DNA from 3 places in the Nocardioides sp. NPDC006273 genome. Region 3 is predicted to be linked to each of the others. Evidence: riboswitches for the same ligand, from Rfam matches in the RefSeq annotation. Region 3 holds a riboswitch; each other region holds the start of a gene.

Region 1 (6,415 bases), on a different contig from region 3:
CGAAGATGTCGAAGCTCATCGTCTGTGTCGGGATGGCGAGGGATCCACCGACGATGTGGCCGTTGGTGAGGTCGAGGGTCGACTCGAGCACCGAGGGCCCGATGGCCATCGATGAGTCGACCTGCGCACCGATGTGCGTCGTACCGACGGCGTCGTAGTCGATCTCGAGCGTCGGGTTCTCGGCAGCTTGGGCGGCGGGTGCCCCGACGAGCAGCGCGGTGGCCACGAGGGCGGCGAAGGCCGTGACGGCCCAGGTGCGGCGACGGGGTGGAGGCTTGGTTCTCACGTGTTCCCCTTACGGTGTGGGAGGGGTGATCGAGCCGGGTGGGAGATCGACCACAACTGCGATGACGGCACCATTGAGGGGGTCGCGGACGGTGGCTGGCTACCGTGGCGACATCGAAAGTCACCGGATCCGGCCAAAATTGTCAGGTTGGTGACAATTTCGCCTCAGCGGTGAAAATTTGTGAGGCCCATCACAAGTTTTGGAGGTTCTGGCGCCGCGCACCTCCGCGGCTCTGGACGTGGAGGTCTCCCGCCACTTCACTGCATCCGGGACACGTCCTTCGCGCGGCTCCCCAGGTCGCAGAGAGCGAGGGACGGAAGTGGAGGAGAGCTGCGTGACTTCGACGACACGACCGGACACGGACATGTTCACGGGCCTGATCCCGAGAAGGCCCCACCCGACGCTGCGAATCGCCCTGTCGCCGCCACCCAACCTGATCGCGCGCCAGATCGTGGTGGCCTACCGGCCCCGCGCCTGCCACCTGTCTCGCCGTATCGCCAGACGCATCTGCGGTGAGGTGGCCGCGTTCAGCGACCCGCGACTGCACGACGTCATCGAGAAGGCGCTGGACGAGGCGGTCGCGCTCTTCGTCGACGCGATGGCCGGTGCGCCCGTGCGCGGTGCGACCGTCGCCCACATCTACCGACAGCTGGGCAGTCTCGAGGGCAGGGCCGGCCACAACCTCGATGCGATGCGGGCCGCACACCACATCGCGACGCAGGAGTTCTGGCGGGAGATGACGAAGATCGCCGGTGAGCTGGAGCTGCCGATGGCGTCGGTGAGCCACCTCGCCGAGGCGCTCATGGACTACCAGCGCCAGCTGCTGGAGCACGCGACCCGCGGCTTCGCCGAGCCTTCGCCGCCGATCGACCCCCGGCTGCCGCTCTTCGCGGCGCTCGTCGGCGACGTACGGACCGGCGACCTGTGTGCCCTGGCCGGACGCGCCGGCTGGAAGATCACCGACCGGGTGGCCGTGGCGGTGGTTCCGGGCGGACCGGTCCCGGCAGAGCTCAGCGCGCCCGCGCCGCGTCTGCTCATGGGGCCGAGCGAGGGGGCCATGGTCGTGATCGGGGCCTCAGGCGTGGTGCACGAGAGGGCCAGGGCGGTCGTCGCCGCGACGAGCCGCCCGGTGGCCGTCACCTGGGAGGTGCGGCTCGACGAGACCCGCCACGCCGTACGTTGGGGCCTGCGGGCCGTGGATCTGGTCGCCGAGCAGGTCCTCCGTCCTTCCGCGGACGGCATCGTCTGGTGCGCCGAGCACCAGTCGGAGCTGTGCCTGCACGCCGACCCGACGCTGCGCCGCTTCGCCGACGAGCAGCTGCTCGCGCCCCTCTTGGGGGAGACCCCGAAACGCCGCCTGGCGCTCGCCGAGACCATGCTGGTCTGGCTGCGGGCCCGGCCCAGCGCGCCCGTCGTCGCCGAGCAGCTGAGGGTCCACGAGCAGACCGTGCGCCACCGGCTCAAGCGCATCAAGGAGCTCTTCGGTGACCGCCTCAGCGACCCGGCAGAGACCGTCGGACTCCTGACCGCCCTGGAGTCGACGACTCCGCGCTGGCGGCGCGATCTCACCCGACGGTGAGGGTCCATTGGGTGACCGACCGGGCCGGGGTCCAGCCGGTGAAGGCGCCGATCGGGGCAGAGGTCTCGACGGAGATCCGGGTGAGCTCGCCGCCGTGCTCCTGGTAGGCAGCGGCCAGGAGCTGCTCGGTCTCGAGGGTGACGCCGTGGACGACGATCCGGCCGCCGGGGCGCAGCGCCGCGAGGCAGGTGTCGAGCACGCCGGGACGGGTCGCCCCGCCGCCGATGAAGATCGCGTCCGGGGCGGGGAGGCCGGCCAGGGCGTCGGGGGCGCGGCCCTCGATGACGCTCAGGTTGGGAACGCCGAGGCGGGCTGCGTTGCGAGCGATCCGGGCCGCCCGCTCGGAGCTGGCCTCGATCGCGGTCGTCGTGCACGTCGGGTGCGCCCGCATCCACTCGATCCCGACCGACCCGGCTCCGGCGCCCACGTCCCAGAGGTGCTGTCCTGGGGTCGGGGCGAGACGGGACAGGGCCGAGGCCCGGAGGTCGCGCTTGGTCAGCTGGCCGTCGTGCTCGAAGGAGTCGTCGGGGAGGCCTGGGGTCCAGGACGCGGGGAACGACTGTGTTGGTCTCGACACGCTCGCTTCCGTGTCGAAACCAACACGGTCGGCGGCGCACTCGATCGCCACCATGTTGAGGCGCGGCGACTCACCGACCCAGGTCGACGCGGTCGCCGTCTGAGCAGTCTCCGTCTCCGCTCCCAGGTCACCCAGGACGGTCATGGTCGAGGCGCCGAAACCGACCGTGACCAGGAGGTCAGCGACCGACACGGGAGTGGATCCGTCCGAGGAGAGCGCCAGGATGCGGCGGCCGGGGGCGAGCTCGCGGGCGATCAGTGCGACGTCGCGGCCGACGAGGCTGACGGCCACGCACGACTCGGCCGACCAGCCCATCCGGGCGCGAGCGAGGGCGACGGAGGAGACGGCCGGCTCGATGCGCACGTTCTCCGGGCCGAGCAGGTCGATCAGGGTCGTGCCGATACCGGAGACGAGCGGGTCGCCCGAGGCCAGAGCGACGGCGTCGCCGACGGATTCGAGCAGTGCAGGGAGCCCGTCGCGGAGCGGTGAGGGCCAGGGCTCGCGCCGCTGGCCGGGGACGTCCGGGGCCAGGTCGAGGTGGCGTTTGCCGCCGAGGAGGACCGAGGCGCCTCGGATCAGCTGCTGGTGACGTACGGGGACCTCGTCCCAACCTCCGGCACCGATGCCCACCACGACGATCATGGGGCCAGACGCTACAGTGACCGCACAGTCACGAGGTGCCCCGACTGGGGAGAATCTGGGAAGCCGGTGAGAATCCGGCACAGGCCCGCTGCGGTGAGTCGAGCTCCATTCGTGGAGACTCGGTGAGTCCGAAGACCGGCCCCGTGACCATCCAATCAACGCGATAGGGAGCGGGAGCCTCTCATGCCGGTGCACTATCCATTTTCTGCCGTCCTCGGCTGCGAGGCCGACTCAGCCACAGGACTCGACGACATGGGCCTCGCGCTCGTGCTCACCACGATCTCCCCGGAGATCGGCGGCGTCCTGGTCCGTGGCGAGAAGGGGACCGCGAAGTCGACGGCCGTACGCGGTCTGGCGGCCGTGCTGCCCTCGATCTCGGTCTATGCGGGGGATCGGTTCTCGATCGACCCGTCCGACCCCTCCGCCGAGTCGCCGGACGGTCCGTTCGGGTCCGCCGCCGTCGTGGAGAGCCGGCCGGTGCGGCTGATCGAACTCCCGGTGGGAGCCACCGAGGACCGGGTCGTCGGCTCGCTCCACCTGGAGAGCGCGCTCTCGCGAGGTGCGGTCGAGTTCGAGCCGGGGCTGCTCGCCCGCGCACACCGTGGCCTGCTCTACGTAGACGAGGTCAACCTGCTCCACGACCACCTGGTCGACCTGCTGCTGGACGCGGCGGCGATGGGGCGCGTCTCCGTCGAGCGCGACGGCGTCTCGGTCTCGCACGCCGCGCGCTTCGTCCTGATCGGCACCATGAACCCCGAGGAGGGCGAGCTGCGCCCGCAGCTGCTGGACCGCTTCGGGCTCACCGTCGAGGTCGCCGCGCCGCGGGATCCCGCGCTTCGCGTCGAGGTCGTCCGCCGCCGGATGGCCTTCGACCTCGACGCCGCTGCGTTCGCCGAACGTTTCGGCGGAGCCGATCGTGCGCTGACCTCCCGGATCGCCGCCGCTCGTGAGCTGGTCGGGAAGGTCCGGCTCACCGAGCCGGGGCTGCTCAAGATCGCCGAGGTCTGCGCGGCGTTCGAGGTCGACGGGCTGCGTGCCGACATCGTCACCGCCCGCACCGCGGTCGCGCACGCTGCTTGGGCCGGCCGGTCGGAGGTCACCCGGGCCGACATTCGCCGGGCCGCGCTGCTCGCGCTGCCGCACCGGCGGCGGCGCAACCCGTTCGATGCTCCGGGGATCGACGAGGACCTGCTCGACCGGATTCTCGGGGACGAGGAGCTGCCACCTGAGCCGCCGGAGGGTGGGCCTTCGGATGACTCGGGAGACTCGGGTGCCGAAGACGACTCTGTTGGTCTCGACACGTCTCCGCCTAGCGGCTCCGACGGCTCGACCGACGAGGGTGGTGCCGGCTCGACCGACGGGGATAGCTCGACCGACGGGGGAGAACCCCCGATGGTTGAGCCCGCGAGCGAAGCGAGCGGTGTCGAAACCAACACAGCCGACAACGCACCCGACCAGCCACAATCTCCTTCCGGTGCCGCACCCGAGTCAGTCACCGGTGCGGCCGCGGCCTACCGCCCCCGCCTCCTGACCGTGTCCGGCCTGGGCACGGGCCGCACCGGCGGCCGGAGCAAGGCGATCGGCAGCAGCGGTCGCCGGATCGGCGCACGGGAGAGCAGCCGAGGCTCGCTCCACCTGGTCGAGACGCTCAAGGCGGCGGCGGGGAAGCAGGCCGCCCGGGGACGTACGTCCGGGCGGGTCGAGCTGCGGATCGAGGACCTCCGCACCGCGGTCCGCGAGGGCCGCGAGGCCAACCTGGTGCTCTTCTGCGTGGACGCGTCCGGGTCGATGGCCGCGCGCAAGCGGATGGCGCAGGTGAAGGCGGCGGTCCTCTCGCTTCTCCTCGACGCCTACCGGCGCCGTGACAAGGTCGGGATGATCACGTTCCGCGGCGAGGGCGCCGAGCTCGTGCTGCCGCCGACCGGGTCGGTCGACCTCGCCGCGGCCCGCCTCGACGAGATCCCCGCCGGAGGACGTACGCCGCTGGCCGAAGGCCTCCTCGAGGCCGCCCGTGTGCTCCAGCGCGAGCGTCTGCGTGACCCTGATCTGCGGCCGCTGCTGGTGGTCGTCACCGACGGCCGCGCCAACTCCAAGACCCACGGGAAGGACGCGGTCCGGCGCTCGCAGCAGGCCGCCGCGTACGTCGCCGGTCTGGGCGTCACCACCGTCGTCATCGACTCCGAGAGCGGACCGATGCGGCTCGGGCTGGCGCGCCAGCTGGCGGCGCACCTGGATGCGGAGCACGTGCCCGTAGCCGAGGTGAGCGCCGAGGCGTTGACCTCCGCCGTCCACGGGTTCACCGGATCCACCACCGGAAGGGGCGCTGCCTGATGCCGAAGGGACAGCCGCTCAACGTACCCGACGACGGGCTCACCACCCGTCAGCGTCGCAACCGTCCGCTGGTGATGGTCCACACCGGGCCCGGCAAGGGGAAGTCGACCGCCGCCTTCGGGCTCGCGCTGCGCGCGTGGAACCAGGGCTGGCGGATCGGGGTCTTCCAGTTCGTGAAGTCGGCCAAGTGGCGCATCGGCGAGCAGACCGTGCTCGAGCGTCTCGGTGCGCTGCACGAGGAGACCGGCGAAGGTGGTCCGGTCGACTGGCACAAGATGGGCTCGGGGTGGTCCTGGTCGCGCAAGCAGGGTGACGCCGAGGATCACGCCGCGGACGCCGCCGAGGGCTGGGCCGAGATCAAGCGGTGCCTGGCCGCGGAGACCTACGACCTGCTCGTCCTCGACGAGTTCACCTATCCGATCAAGTGGGGCTGGGTCGATGCCGCCGAGGTGGCCACTGTGCTCGCCGAGCGGCCGGGGCGTCAGCACGTCGTCATCACCGGCCGCGACGCCGACCCGGCGCTGCTGGAGGTCGCCGACCTGGTCACCGAGATGACCAAGATCAAGCATCCGATGGACGCGGGTCAGAAGGGCCAGCGGGGCATCGAATGGTGAGCGAGCCCAAGCGAGCGACAACAAACCTCAGGGCGCCACGTCCGTATTCTTCGCACTGCCCTACGGGCGTGGCGGCATGAGCCTGCCCCGGCTGGCGGTCGCTGCTCCTTCGACCGGCTCGGGCAAGACGACGATCGCGACCGGGCTGATGGCGGCGCTGCGCTCGGCCGGGCACGTGGTCAGCGGTCACAAGGTCGGCCCGGACTACATCGACCCGGGCTACCACGCGCTCGCCACCGGCCGCCCGGGCCGCAACCTCGACCCGCACCTGGTGGGGGAGTCGCGGGTCGTACCGTTGCTGCTCCACGGCGCTGCCGGAGCCGACGTGGCGGTCATCGAGGGCGTCATGGGCCTCTACGACGGCCGGCTCGGCACCGACGGCTTCG
Region 2 (6,415 bases), on a different contig from region 3:
CCAGGAGTACGTCGCGGGCGGTGCCGATCTGCTCGGTGCGCGAGCGCGAGGCCGGGTTGTAGATGGCCAGTACGAGGTCGGCGGCGGCCACGGCGCGCAGCCGCTCCTCGACGACCGGCCACGGCTTGAGCCGGTCGGAGAGCGACATCACCGCGAAGTCGGCCCCGACCGGAGCTCCTGCGCGCGCGGCCACTGCCTGGACGGCGCTGACGCCGGGTAGCACCCGGATGCGTACGTCGGCATAGGCCGCATCCTCGGCGGCCTCGAAGACGGCCGACGCCATCCCGAAGACCCCGGCGTCGCCGCCGGAGACGACGGCCACCCTCTCCCCCGCCTTCGCCAGGTCCAGCGCGTGCCGGGCCCGGTCGACCTCGACCGTGTTGCCCGAGGCATGCCGCTGCAGGCCCTCGCGCTGGGGCACCCGGTTGACGTAGGGCGCGTAGCCGACGACGTGGCCGACCTCGGCCAGCGCGGCTGAGACCTCGGGGGTCAGCCACCCATCCGGTCCCGGACCGAGCCCGACGACGAGCACCTCCCCGGAGACCGGGTCTGTCGAGACGCCCCCGCGCGTCGCCTCGACAGACTCGGCAGACTCGGCCGCCGCCCCGGCACCGGCTGGTCGAGCCGCCGGAGCCCCTAGGCGAAGGCGTGTCGAGACCAACAGGGTCGATTCGAGCGCAGAGGGGACTGTGTTGGTCTCGACACGCTCGCTAGCGCTCGCGGCTCGACCGACGGGGGTAGCGGCTCGACGGGCGGAGGTCGGGGCGGTGTCGCCGGGGACGACGATGAGGGAGAAGTAGGGAACCGAGGACGGGTCGACGTCGGCGACCGGTAGCCAGCGCTCCTCGGGCTGCGAGGCACGCTCGACGTACCAGGCGCCGTCCAGCCGCCCGGCAGCCGCGAGCGCGGAGCGGACCGCGGGGAAGGTGCGGCCGAGCTTCATGATGATGGCGGCCTCGGTGTCGGCGAGGCGCCGGGCGAGCTCGGGCTCGGGCAGGGTGCCGGGCAGGACGGTGAGGACGTCGGTCTGGCGCACCAGCGGCGTCGACACGGCGGCGGTGGCGGCCGCGAAGGCGGGCACCCCGGGCACGACCGAGGTCTCGTAGATCTCCTTGAACCGGTCGTGGAGATACATCGAGGAGCCGTAGAAGAGCGGGTCGCCCTCGGCGAGCAGGACCACGTCGCGGCCGGCGTCGAGATGAGCCGAGAGCCGGACCGCGCAGGACTCGTAGAACTCGGCCATCGCTCCGACGTAGCCGCCCGGGTGCGAGGTGGTCCCGGTCGTGACCGGGTAGCGCAGCTCCTCCTCGATCGCGTCGGCGGGGATCAGCGAGGACGCGATCCGGCGGGCGTGGGACTGCTTGCGCACGCCGGCGTGGTAGGCGACCACCGGCGCCGCGCCGATCAGCCGGGCGGCCTTGAGGGTGATCAGCTCGGGGTCGCCCGGGCCGATGCCGACGACGCTGAACTTCCCGCGTACGCCCGCCGGAGTTCCTGTCGAGCCAGTCATTCCTGCTCCTGGGCGAGTGCGTTGAGGGCGGACGAGGTCATCGCGGAGCCGCCGCGGCGGCCGCGGACGGTGACGAACGGGATGTCGATCCCGTGCTCGTCAGCGAAGGCGGCCAGCGCCTCCTTGGACTCGGCGGCGCCGATGAAGCCGACCGGGCAGCCGACGACGGCGGCCGGCCGCGGACCGCCGTCGAGGATCATCTCGAGCAGGTGGAAGAGCGCCGTCGGGGCGTTGCCGATGGCGACGACGGCACCCTCCAGGTAGGGCTCCCACATCGACAGCGCGGCTGCGGTGCGGGTCGTCCCCCACTCCCGGGCGAGCCCCGGGACCCGGTCGTCGCCGAGCATGCAGAGCACCTCGTTGTCGCGGGGCAGCCGGCTGCGGGTGACCCCGGTCGCGACCATGGTCGCGTCGCACAGGATCGGGGCGCCAGCCTCCAGCGCACCCCGCGCGGCCTTCACCAGATCGGGGTGGATGACCAGGTCGGAGGCGAGATCGACCTGCCCGCTGCCGTGGATCATCCGCACCGCGAGGCGCTCGGCGTCGGCCGGCACCGCGGAGAGGTCGGCCTCTCGCCGGATGGTCGCGAAGGAGTCGACGTAGATCGCCGGGCCCTGGTCGATGTAGTCGTAGCGCCGGGTGGGGCGCAGCTGCGGCGAGGGTACGAACACGCCGTGCCACGGCGTCACCACGACGGCCGGAGCCCGCTTCGCGAGCCCCTCGATCGCGGTCCGGTCGAGGACCCCGTCGGTGGCGGCCACGTGCTCACCACCGGGCACCTGGCCGAAGTCGAGCTCCTCGGCCGCGACGGGCACCCGAGCGTCAGCCGCGACCGGATCGGTCAGCGGCGAGTCGAGCTCGGAGACGTGCCAGGCCGCGGACGGTCCCTCACCACGTACGTCCAGGAAGCGCGAGGCGAGCGCGGCGAGCCGGGACGCGGCCTCGACGAGCGGTACGACGGGCCCCCACGTCTCGCCGACCCGGAGCTGAACCTCGGTGGCGGACAGCGCGACCAGGCCGAGGTCGCACTCGCGCGAGACCAGGTCGCCGCGACCGTCGTCGAGCACGAAGAGGAACCGGCCCGGGAGCGCCGTCAGGCGGGAGGAGCCGCACAGCAGCCGGTCCAGCGACGCGGCGACGCCGCGCAGGTCGGCCCGACCCCCGGCGACTCCGGTCTGCGGGGAGACCATCACGTTGCGTACGAGCTCGTGGGTCTGCGCCGGCACCAGACCGGTCGCCTTCAGCGCGGTGAGCACCTCGCCCGGGAGCGCTCCGTCGACCGCAGGCAGGCCCCGGACCTGCAGGTTCGCGCGGCCGGTGAGGTAGATGTTGCCGTCGCCGTAGGTCTCGGCGACAGCGATCAGCGAGAGCAACGCCGACGACGAGACGGACCCGCCGATCAGACGCAGCCGGACCAGCAGGCCGTCCTCAGCCGGCCACGGACGGCCGACTCCCGGGCACCGGTCGGTTCGGACTCGCGTCATCGGGACACCTGCTCTGCGTCATGTGCCCTTGCGCGGGGCACGTGGTGACCTGGCGGCGGGCGCCACCAGAGCCAGCAGGTCTTCGGACTCGGAATCGATCGGAGCGGAGCGCCTTCCCGGAGCCAGGCTCCAGTGGCTGCCCTCCCCCGAAGAAGAGCGTGCCCCGCCCGTCATCCTCACCGCTGCGCGTCAGTCCCGGACTTGCACCGGGTTCCCTGACCCCATCAGGCATGGAGTACGACTGGCAGGGCGAGACTACCCACTTGCGGACATCGCGACGAATTGCTCGCTGTCAGGCCGTGGTGTGTGGCAGTGTTCGGCTACTCGAAATCTGCTCCACGTCCTCCCACAGATGGAGTCTCCCGTGACCGGATCGGCCAACCGGCAGCTGTTCGTTCTCGCGACCGTCTCGTCGCTCACCTTCGGCCTCGCCGGGTGCGCCTCGAGCTCGGAGTCGAAGGTCTCGATCGGCCTGGTGGTTCCGGCGTCCGGGGCGCACGAGTCGATCGGCACCGACATGACCCGCGGCTTCGACCTCTACCTCGACCAGCACGACGGGCAGCTCGGCGGCAGGCTGGTCGACGTCGTCGAGGCCGACGAGGGCGACCACGTGCAGACCGGGGTCGCCGCGGTCGCCAGGCTGATCGAGGAGGACGAGGTCCATGCGGTCGTCGGGCTGGTCGGCTCGGAGACGGCGCTCGCGGCCAAGTCCGTCGCGACCGCCAACGAGACGCCGCTGATCGTGACCGGCGCCGGAGCCGACCGGTTCGCCGACGGCTCCGACTATCTGTGGCGGACGTCCTCGACCAACGCAGGACTCGGCGGCTCGCTCGGGAAGGCGGTCGCCGTGGACACCGACCGGGGCTCGGCGTACGTCATCGCCTCCGACGACGCGACCGGGCACGAGCTCGCCGACAGCTTCATGATCGCCGTCGAGGCGTCGGGCGGGACCATCTCGGGCCAGGGATACACGTCGTCCGGCGCGTCCCGGGAGTGGTCCGGCCTTCTCAACGAGGCCGCGAAGTCGGGGGCGGACGCCATCTACGCCGCCTATGCCGGGAAGCAGGCTGAGGCGTTCGTGCGGGCCTACCGCGAGTCCCGCGTGTCTCGGAGGATCCCGCTCTACGGTCCCGGCTTCCTCACCGAGGGCGACGTCCTGACCACGTTGGCCGGCGCCGCCACCGGGGTGCGGACCGCGCTGCACTACAGCGCCGCGGTCGACTCGCTGGCCAACGCCGCCTTCGTGCTGGACTACCGCGAGGCGTACGACGCCACTCCGACGGTCTACGCGGTGCAGGCCTATGACGCGGCGGCTGCACTCGACAAGGCTCTCGCGCTCTCCGACGATCTCGACCGTAACGAGATCGCCGATTCCCTCGGGTCGGTCGGCACCATCGCCAGCCCACGCGGGAACTGGTCCTTCGACCCCAATAACAACCCGGACCAGCCCTACTTCCTGCGCGTGGTCAAGGACGGCCCCGACGGGCACAGCAACGTGGTGCTGCGCAAGATCGGCTCGACCAGCGGCTGATCTCTGCCACCCGCGCGCTAGCTGGTCGCCAGGTGCAGCGCGAGACCGAGCCCGGCGAGGCCGACCAGCCAGCGCAGGGGGCGCTCGGGCGCGACGCGGACGATCCCGGGCCCCAGGAAGCCGCCGATCACCGCCCCCAGCCCGAGGGCGATCGCTGCAGGCCAGTCGACGGAAGCGAAGAAGACGTACGCGATCGCCGCGGTGCCGTTGGCGACGCCGGTCGCGACGTTCTTGACGGCGTTGGTGATCGCGAGCGCCTCGGTTCGCTCGAGCACGAGCACGGCCAGCGCGATGATGCCGACACCCGCGCCGAAGTAGCCGCCGTAGATGCCGAGCACGAAGACGATGACGCCCCAGCCGAAGCCGCGCGCCAACGTACGCCTGCCTGCACCGTCCGGCGGTAGGGCGTCGATCGGTGGTCGAGCTTGTCGAGACGCCCTTGCAGCAGCAGCCCATCCCCTGATCCGGTCACGGAGCAGCAGAAGGATTGCACCGCCGCCGACGAGCCAGGGCACGATCGCCTCGAAGGCCTCTGCCGGCGTGGTGAGCAGCAGAGCCGCGCCGACCGCAGGAACGAAGCCAGACCCAGCCAGGCGATCCTTCTGCCCTGGCCGCGGAGCTCGCGTCGTGAGCCCGCGATGGTGCCGCCGGTGACGCCGAACATCGCCACGGTGTTGGTGACGTTGGCGACGACCGGCGGCAAGCCCGCGGCCAGCAGGGAGGGGTAGCTGACCAGCGAGGCCAGACCGGCCACCGAGCCGGTCAGTCCGGCGCCGATACCGGCGAGCAGGAGCCAGGCGAGCTCGGCGCTCACCGGGCCGACACTCGCGCAGCCTCCGCGTTCATCGGACCAGGCAGGGGCGCTTGGGGTCGAAGGTCCACCCCGGCACCAGGTACTGCATGGCGACGCCGTCGTCGCGCACGCCGAGGCCGTGCTCGAGGTAGAGCTCGTGCGCGGCCGCGACCCGCTCGCGGTCGAGCCGGATCCCGAGGCCGGGGGCCGTCGGGACCTCGATGGCACCGTCGCGGATCTCCAGGGGCGACTCGGTCAGCCCCTGGCCGTCCTGCCAGATCCAGTGGGTGTCCAGCGCGGTGATCTCCCCCGGCGCCGCGGCGCCGACGTGGGTGAACATCGCCAGCGAGACGTCGAAGTGGTTGTTGGAGTGGGAGCCCCAGGTCAGCCCGAAGTCATGGCACAGCTGGGCGACGCGGACGGAGCCGGACATGGTCCAGAAGTGCGGGTCGGCCAGCGGGATGTCGACGGCGTTCGTACGGATCGCGTGCGCCATCTGACGCCAGTCGGTGGCGATCATGTTGGTCGCCGTACGCAGCCCGGTGGCGCGCTTGAACTCGGCCATGATCTCGCGGCCCGAGTAGCCGCCCTCGGCGCCGCAGGGGTCCTCGGCGTACGCGAGCACGTCGTCCTTGCCCTTCAGCAGCCGGACCGCGTCGGCGAGCAGCCAGCCGCCGTTGGGGTCGAGGGTGATCCGGGCGTCGGGGAAGCGCTCGTGGAGGGCGGTCACCGCGGCGACCTCCTCCTCGCCGGGGAGGACGCCGCCCTTGAGCTTGAAGTCGGTGAAGCCGTAGCGGGCCTGGGCGGCCTCGGCGAGGCGTACGACCGCCTCGGGGGTCAGCGCGACCTCTCTCCTGATGCGGTCCCAGTCGTCGGCGGCGTCAGACTCCCGCAGGTAGGGCAGGTCGGTCTTGTCGGGGTCGCCGACGTAGAAGAGGTAGCCGAGCATCGGGACGCTGTCTCGCTGCTGGCCGTCGCCGAGCAGCTCGGCGACCGGCACACCCTGCGCCTGACCTGCGAGATCGAGGAGCGCGGACTCCAGTGCGGTGACGGCGTGGACGGTCGTACGCAGGTCGAACGTCTGGGCTCCGCGGCCG
Region 3 (6,415 bases):
CGTTCTCGATGGCGCAGACCTCGGCATCGCTCCAGTCGTCCCAGGTCAGGTCGTCGATCGCATCGGTGGTCGGGTTCTGGTTCATGGTCGTACCTCTCAGTTGGTGCGGGTCTGCTTGCTGGCTTGGACACCGGCACGCGAACGCAGGTAGTACAGGCTCTTGATGTTCGGGTCGAGCAGCGCGAGCTTGTGGATCTTGCTGATGTACTGCGGGGTCGCGTCGGCCTGGAAGAACAGGTTGAGCGACTGGGCCTGGTCGATGTAGACCTGCCGGTCCGACGCGCGGGCGAGCAGGATCTCCTGGTCGATCTCGTAGCCGGTCTTGAAGACGTCCTTCTCGTGCTCGTCGAGCCAGTCGACGTGCTGGACCGAGCCGCCGTGGTCGACGATGTCGTCGATGTGCGCCTGGTCGTAGACCCCGCGCTCCTCCATCACCTCGACGAGGTTCTGGTTGGCCCGCGGCATCTCGCCGGCCGAGGTGGTCTGGTTCCAGACGTTCGCGACGTACGGCTCGATGCCCTGGCTGGTGCCGCCGACGATCACCGCGGTGCTCATCGTCGGCGCGATGGCCATCAGGTGGGAGTTGCGCCGTCCGACGCACCACTCCGGGACGCCCGCGACCGAGCCCATCCACCGCGACGCGGCGTCGGCACTCGACGAGATCCGCTCGAAGATGTCCTTGTTCAGCGCCGCCGCCTTGTCCGACTCGAACGGCACCCGCTGCTTCTGCAGGTAGTCGTGGTAGCCCATCACGCCCAGCCCCAGGCTGCGGGCCTTCTCGGTGTAGCGCACCGCCCGCTCCAGGCCGCGGATGGTGCGGGCCTTGCGCAGGAACGCCTCGGCGACCGCGTCGAGGAAGACGGTCGCGACGTACGCCGTGTCCTGGTCCTTCCACTCGTCATAGGTCGACAGGTTCAGCGAGGAGAGCACGCAGGTGTAGGAGTGCTCCTCGTCGCTGAACAGGGTGATCTCCGAGCACAGGTTGGAGGCCTTGTTGGCCAGCCCGTTGGCTCGGTAGGACTCGGTCTGGGCGGCGTTGACGGTGTCGACCTTCCAGATGTAGCCCTTGCCCAGCACCACCCGGATCTTCAGCACCCGCTGGTAGCGCTCCAGGGCGTCGCGGTCCCCGGCCAGCATTCGGTCGATGAACGCCTGGCTGAAGATCCAGCCGACGTTCTTGTTGGCCGGCTCGCGGAAGATCAGGTCGGCGAGCTCGAAGAAGTCCGGGTGGTCCACCGGCAGGTAGCCTGCCCAGGAGCCGCGCCGGGTCGCGCCCTGGCTGATCTGGTTGGTCATCTCCACGAAGTTGCAGAAGACCGGGACCACGCCGTTGGCCTTGCCGTTGTCGCTGAACTTCGCGCCACGGGGCCGGACGTCACCGAGGTACGCCGAGGTGCCGAACCCGTTCTGGGAGAGGATCGCGGCCTCCTTGAGGGTCTCGTAGAAGCCCCAGACCGAGTCCTCGACGTACGAGCCCTCGCACGAGACCGGCAGACCGCGGTCGGTGCCGAGGTTGGACAGCACCGGCGTCGACGGGGAGAGCCAGCCGTTCCAGATCGCCTCGAAGAACCGCGCCGTCCAGGAGACGCCGTCCTCGCGGGGGTACATCTCGTCGGCGAGGTCGCCGGCGGTGCTGGCGATGGTCTCGTAGCGCCCCCGCACGCTCTGGCCGTCCACGGTGTACTTGGCCTTGAACATGGCGTAGCCCGCCGTGGTCATGAAGTCGGGCACGATGTCCTCGGCCTGCAGCGCCTTGCGCTCGGCGGAGAGTGCCTCCCAGTTGTTGTTGCTCATCAGAAGCTGAACTCCGTCTCGCCGATGTTGCGGTTGTATTCGTTGCCGGTGACCTGGAAGAAGTCGTGGAACTGGGTGCCGTTGATGCCGTTGTAGAACCATTCGGCGATCGGGTTGGCCTCGACGTCGAACAGCGGTTCCATCCGCATGTTCTCCAGGGTCATGTCGATCCGGGACCTCACGAAGGTCTCCAGGTCGGCCTGGTCGATGCCTGGGATCGGCCCGTGGGAGAAGAGCATCTCCACGATCCGGGCCTCGTGGGCGTAGAGGTGCTCGGCGACGCCGCGGACCCTCGCGAAGAGGTCGTCGCGCTCGGCCTCGAACTTGTCGGCCGGGACGGTCGCGGCGTACTCCTCGAGGGTGGTGTTGAACAGCCAGGCGCCGCCGGTGGCGTGCAGGTTCTCGTCGCGGGCGGAGAAGTTGATGCCGCTGATCACGTTCTGCAGCAGGTTCTTCCCACCGGACTGGAAGTGCTTGAGGAAGGCGAAGTTGGAGTAGAGGACGCAGTTCTCCATCAGCGTGAAGACGCTTAGCGCGTAGAGCAGGTCCTCGTCGGCGATCGCGTCCCACACGAACTGGATCCGCTCGGCCAGCACGGGGTCGTTCTTGTAGGAGTCGTAGAACTCCTCGGTGTCGATCATCAGCGTCTTGTTGAGCTTCGCGTAGAACGGCGCGTGCATGTTGAGCTCGGCGAACGAGAAGGCGTTGGTCATCATCTGGACCTCCGGGCGCGGGAACGCGTGGAAGAGCCGGTCGCCCCACACCTCGCCGCCGAGGATCAGCTCATAGATGGTGAACAGCTTCAGCGTCGTCTTGACCGCCGCCTGCTCGGCGTCGGTCATGTTGACCAGGAAGTCCTGCTTGTCGTTCTCGACCGGGATCTCCTCGGCCGTCCAGAAGATGCTCCGCTGCTTCTTCGCCAGGTCCTCGGCCATCGGGTAGTCGAAGACGTACGCCGACTTCTCGGTCCGGATCGGCAGACCCTCGGTGTCGATCATCTCATCGTCCCCTTCGTCCACGGGCCCGCCCGGCCCGCTCGGATGTGTTGCTCATCCGCGCATCGAGGAGCAGAGGACGTCGGCGCCGCGCCGGAAGACGGGCGCGAGGACTTGATCCCCTGACCGTCCCTCGAGGTCGCGGACCACCGCACCCGGCGGGTGCGGCGCGCTGGCAGGTCTTCGGACTCGTGGGCACATACTCGGTGATCGAGCTTGTCGAGATCCCTACTGGCCGTCGCTTCCCAGGAGCCGGCTTGCTCCCAGTGCTCTGTGACGGCGGTCGTTCCCACTCACCGCTGCGGGGCAGTCCCGGAGTCGAACCGGGTTCCCTCTTGCCTCTCCCGCCCCGTCGCCGAGTTGGGAGAACCAGCTGCGAGGACCACCATATACGGGAACTACATCAATGCAACTTCCTAGATCTAGTGTTTCGCCGGCCTCCTGGGTGACACCGCTGCCAGGCTTCGGTGACCGTGCTAGCGTGTCGCCCGAGTCGAACGCATCCTCTGGGATGCCAGGGAACTCCGGTGTGATTCCGGGACTGGCGCGCAGCGGTGAGGGAGACGGCGACGCTAGACGCCACTGGGACCTGAGGTCCTGGGAAGGCAGCGTCGTCGGTTGATCCCGAGTCCGAAAACCTGTCGGCTCAGATATTCGTCAACGGCCCTCGCGATCAGGGTCCAGGAGACCTGAGAGGCCGACAGCCGTGGATGCGTCCCTCCGCGATGCCCAGCCATCTGTACGTCGCCGGGCCGTCGGGAGGCCCGCTACCGGCGCGAACCGCAGAGTGCCCTTCCTGCCGTTGGTCGTCGGCCTGGTGCTCGCCTCGGTGCTCAGCGCCGTGGCCTCCCTGGCGTTCGGATCGGAGCGGATCCCGGTCTCCGAGGTCGTCGCGGCGGTCGCCGACCGGCTCCAGGGTGATGCCGTCGGGAGGTGGGACGTGATCGTGTGGGAGCTGCGCCTTCCCCGAGCACTGATGGCCCTGGTCGTCGGGGCGGGCCTCGCGGTGGCCGGCGCCGGGATGCAGACCCTGGTCCGCAACCCGCTCGCCGACCCGTTCCTCCTCGGGATCAGCTCCGGGGCGTCGGTGGGGGCGACGGCGGCGATCACCACGGGTGCGCTGGCCGGCTTCGGCATCTATGCCGTCTCGACCGGGGCACTGGTCGGGGCGATCGGCTCGGCCCTGCTGGTCTGGTTGGTGGCGACCGCGCAGGGTGGGCTGACTCCGATCCGGCTGGTGCTCTCCGGGGTGGTGCTCTCCTCGGGACTCTCCGCGATCGCCTCGTTCCTGGTCTTCATGAGCGACGACCCCCGTGCCGCCAACTCGGTGATGTTCTGGATGCTCGGCAGCGTTGGCGGTGCCACCTGGGAGAAGCTGTGGCTGCCCGCGGCGCTCACCCTGGCCCTGGGGGTCGGGATGCTGGCCATGCACCGCTGGTTGGACGCGCTTGCGGCGGGCCCGGAGACCGCGGTCTCGCTCGGTGTGAACGTCGCGGGGCTGCGTACGACGCTTTTCGTCGGGTTGGCGGTCCTGGTCGGGGTCCTGGTCGCGGTCAGCGGCGGGATCGGGTTCGTCGGGCTGATCGTGCCGCACGCGGCCCGGTTGCTCGTGGGCGCCCGGCACCGGGTCGTCCTCCCCATCGCGGCCCTGGGCGGTGGGCTGTTCCTGCTGTGGGTCGACGTGCTGGCACGGCTGGTGGCGCGACCACAGGAGATCCCGCTGGGCGTGGTCACCGGTGTCGTCGGGGCGCCGCTGTTCCTGCTGCTCCTGGGCCGCGGCAGGTACCGGTTCGGGAGTGAGGGATGAGCGCGCACGAGAACGGTCCGGTGCTGCGTCTGCGCGGCGTCGGTGTCCGCCTGGGCGAGCGCGACGTGCTTCGCGACATCGACCTCGACGTGCCCGCCGGCACCAGTCTCGGGATCGTCGGCGTGAACGGAGTGGGGAAGTCGACCTTGCTGCGGGTCATCGCCGGAGTGCTGCGGCCGAGCGCCGGCCACACCTACCTCGCCGACGCCGCCGGTGCCCTCCACGAGACCAGTCGGACCAGCTCGCGTGAGCGTGCCCGCCGGATGGCGTACGTCCCTCAGGAAGAGGTCGCCTCCGCAGAGCTGCTCGTCGGCGAGATGGTTGCGCTCGGCCGGGTGCCACGCACCCGGCCCTGGGCCAGAGGCGGAACGCAGGAGCGCGATATCGTCCGTTCGGCTCTCGATGCCGTCGGGCTGGCCGACCGGATCGACGAGCCCTGCGACCGGCTCTCCGGCGGCGAGCGGCGACGGGCGGTGATGGCCCGCGGCCTCGCCCAGGACTGCCCGGTGATGCTCCTGGACGAGCCCACCAACCACCTCGACGTCGCTTGGCAGCTGCGGCTGCTGCAGACGGTCGCCGACCGGGTCGAGACCCTGGTCGCGACGATCCACGACCTCGACCTGGCGCTTCGCTCCTTCGACCGGCTGGCGGTTCTCGGCCGGCCCCAGGGCTCCGACCCGGACACCGGGCCGGCGACGGTCGTGGCCCATGGCCCGCCCGCCGAGGTCCTCGACGCCATCAGCGTCGATCTTCACTTCGGCGTCGGCTCCGTCCAGGTTCCACACCCGCACCTGGGTCAGCCCCACCTGCTCATCCACCCCCGAAAGGACCACTCGGCATGAACCCACGCCTGGCCTGCCTCTCCGCACTCGCTCTCGGTGCCACGATCCTCACCGGCTGCGGTGCGGAGGAGACCACCGCCTCCGGTCCCGCGAGCGCGGCAGCGGTCACCGTCGAGAACTGTGGTGAGAAGGTGACGATCGACGAGCCGCTCACCGAGCTCTACGCCTACGACGGCGGGATCATCTCGATCGCGCTCGCTGTCGGCGCACGCGACGAGCTCGTCGCCGTCACCGGCCTGGCGCGCGACAAGCAGCTGCTCGAGCTCGCCTACCCGGACGAGCGCGTCGACGAGCTCCGCGTGGTCGGCGACGACCACCCGACCCTGGAGACCGTGCTCGCTGTGAATCCACAGATGATGTTCGCAGGCTGGGGCTACGGGTTCAGCGAGTCGCGCAACCTGCTGCCCGAGACGTTGCACGAGCAGGGCATCGACACCTACCTGCTCAGCGAGACCTGCCGTCAGGAGGACGGCGACCGCGGCACCATGGAGGCCTGGACGGCGCTGCGTACCGACCTGCTCAACATCGGTGAGCTGACCGGTCACCGGGAGACCGCGGAGGAGGTCGTGACCGACATCGAGGAGCGTCGCAAGGCCTTGGAGAGCGCGTCCGAACCGGCTGAGGCGCCGACCGCGTTCCTGTTCGACTCCGGCACCGACGCGATCTTCACGTCCGGCTCCTTCGGCGGGCCGCAGGCGATCTTCGACACCGCCGGGGTGACCAACGCGACCGCCGACGTCGACGACACCTGGACCGAGGTCGGCTGGGAGCGCATCGCCGCCGCCGATCCGGACATCATCTACTTCGTGGACTACCCCGGTCAGTCGTACGAGGAGAAGGTCAAGGTCCTCAAGGCCAACCCCGCCTCCCGCGGTCTGCGTGCCGTCGAGGAGAACAGGTTCGTCAACCTGCCCTACGCGATGTGGGTCTCCGGGCCCCTCAACATCGACGCCGCCGAGTGGGTCCGCCGCTCGCTG

The links. Region 3 has a riboswitch for cobalamin ahead of ABZZ22_RS24045 (iron ABC transporter permease). Riboswitches for the same ligand answer to the same signal wherever they lie in the genome.
Region 1: it holds a riboswitch for cobalamin, as region 3 does, so the genes downstream of both, ABZZ22_RS07875 (VWA domain-containing protein) here and ABZZ22_RS24045 (iron ABC transporter permease) in region 3, are expected to answer to the same signal.
Region 2: it holds a riboswitch for cobalamin, as region 3 does, so the genes downstream of both, ABZZ22_RS07815 (nitrite reductase) here and ABZZ22_RS24045 (iron ABC transporter permease) in region 3, are expected to answer to the same signal.

The regions. Positions count from the first base shown of each region.
Region 1 is NZ_JBEXSD010000012.1:87,394-93,808, forward strand. It holds gene ABZZ22_RS07860 (hypothetical protein) at 1-286, opposite strand, end outside; gene ABZZ22_RS07865 (helix-turn-helix domain-containing protein) at 621-1,865, shown strand; gene cbiE (precorrin-6y C5,15-methyltransferase (decarboxylating) subunit CbiE) at 1,852-3,084, opposite strand; cobalamin riboswitch at 3,101-3,243, shown strand; gene ABZZ22_RS07875 (VWA domain-containing protein) at 3,268-5,415, shown strand; gene cobO (cob(I)yrinic acid a,c-diamide adenosyltransferase) at 5,415-6,029, shown strand; gene ABZZ22_RS07885 (cobyrinate a,c-diamide synthase) at 6,106-6,415, shown strand, end outside.
Region 2 is NZ_JBEXSD010000012.1:75,198-81,612, reverse strand. It holds gene cobJ (precorrin-3B C(17)-methyltransferase) at 1-1,510, opposite strand, end outside; gene ABZZ22_RS07820 (precorrin-8X methylmutase) at 1,507-2,160, opposite strand; partial or broken gene ABZZ22_RS07815 (nitrite reductase) at 2,803-2,994, opposite strand; cobalamin riboswitch at 3,050-3,255, opposite strand; gene ABZZ22_RS07810 (ABC transporter substrate-binding protein) at 3,359-4,525, shown strand; gene ABZZ22_RS07805 (sulfite exporter TauE/SafE family protein) at 4,543-5,040, opposite strand; gene ABZZ22_RS07800 (enolase C-terminal domain-like protein) at 5,368-6,415, opposite strand, start outside.
Region 3 is NZ_JBEXSD010000076.1:13,488-19,902, reverse strand. It holds gene ABZZ22_RS24055 (ribonucleotide reductase N-terminal alpha domain-containing protein) at 97-1,794, opposite strand; gene ABZZ22_RS24050 (ribonucleotide-diphosphate reductase subunit beta) at 1,794-2,792, opposite strand; cobalamin riboswitch at 2,946-3,178, opposite strand; cobalamin riboswitch at 3,267-3,450, shown strand; gene ABZZ22_RS24045 (iron ABC transporter permease) at 3,577-4,596, shown strand; gene ABZZ22_RS24040 (ABC transporter ATP-binding protein) at 4,593-5,438, shown strand; gene ABZZ22_RS24035 (ABC transporter substrate-binding protein) at 5,435-6,415, shown strand, end outside.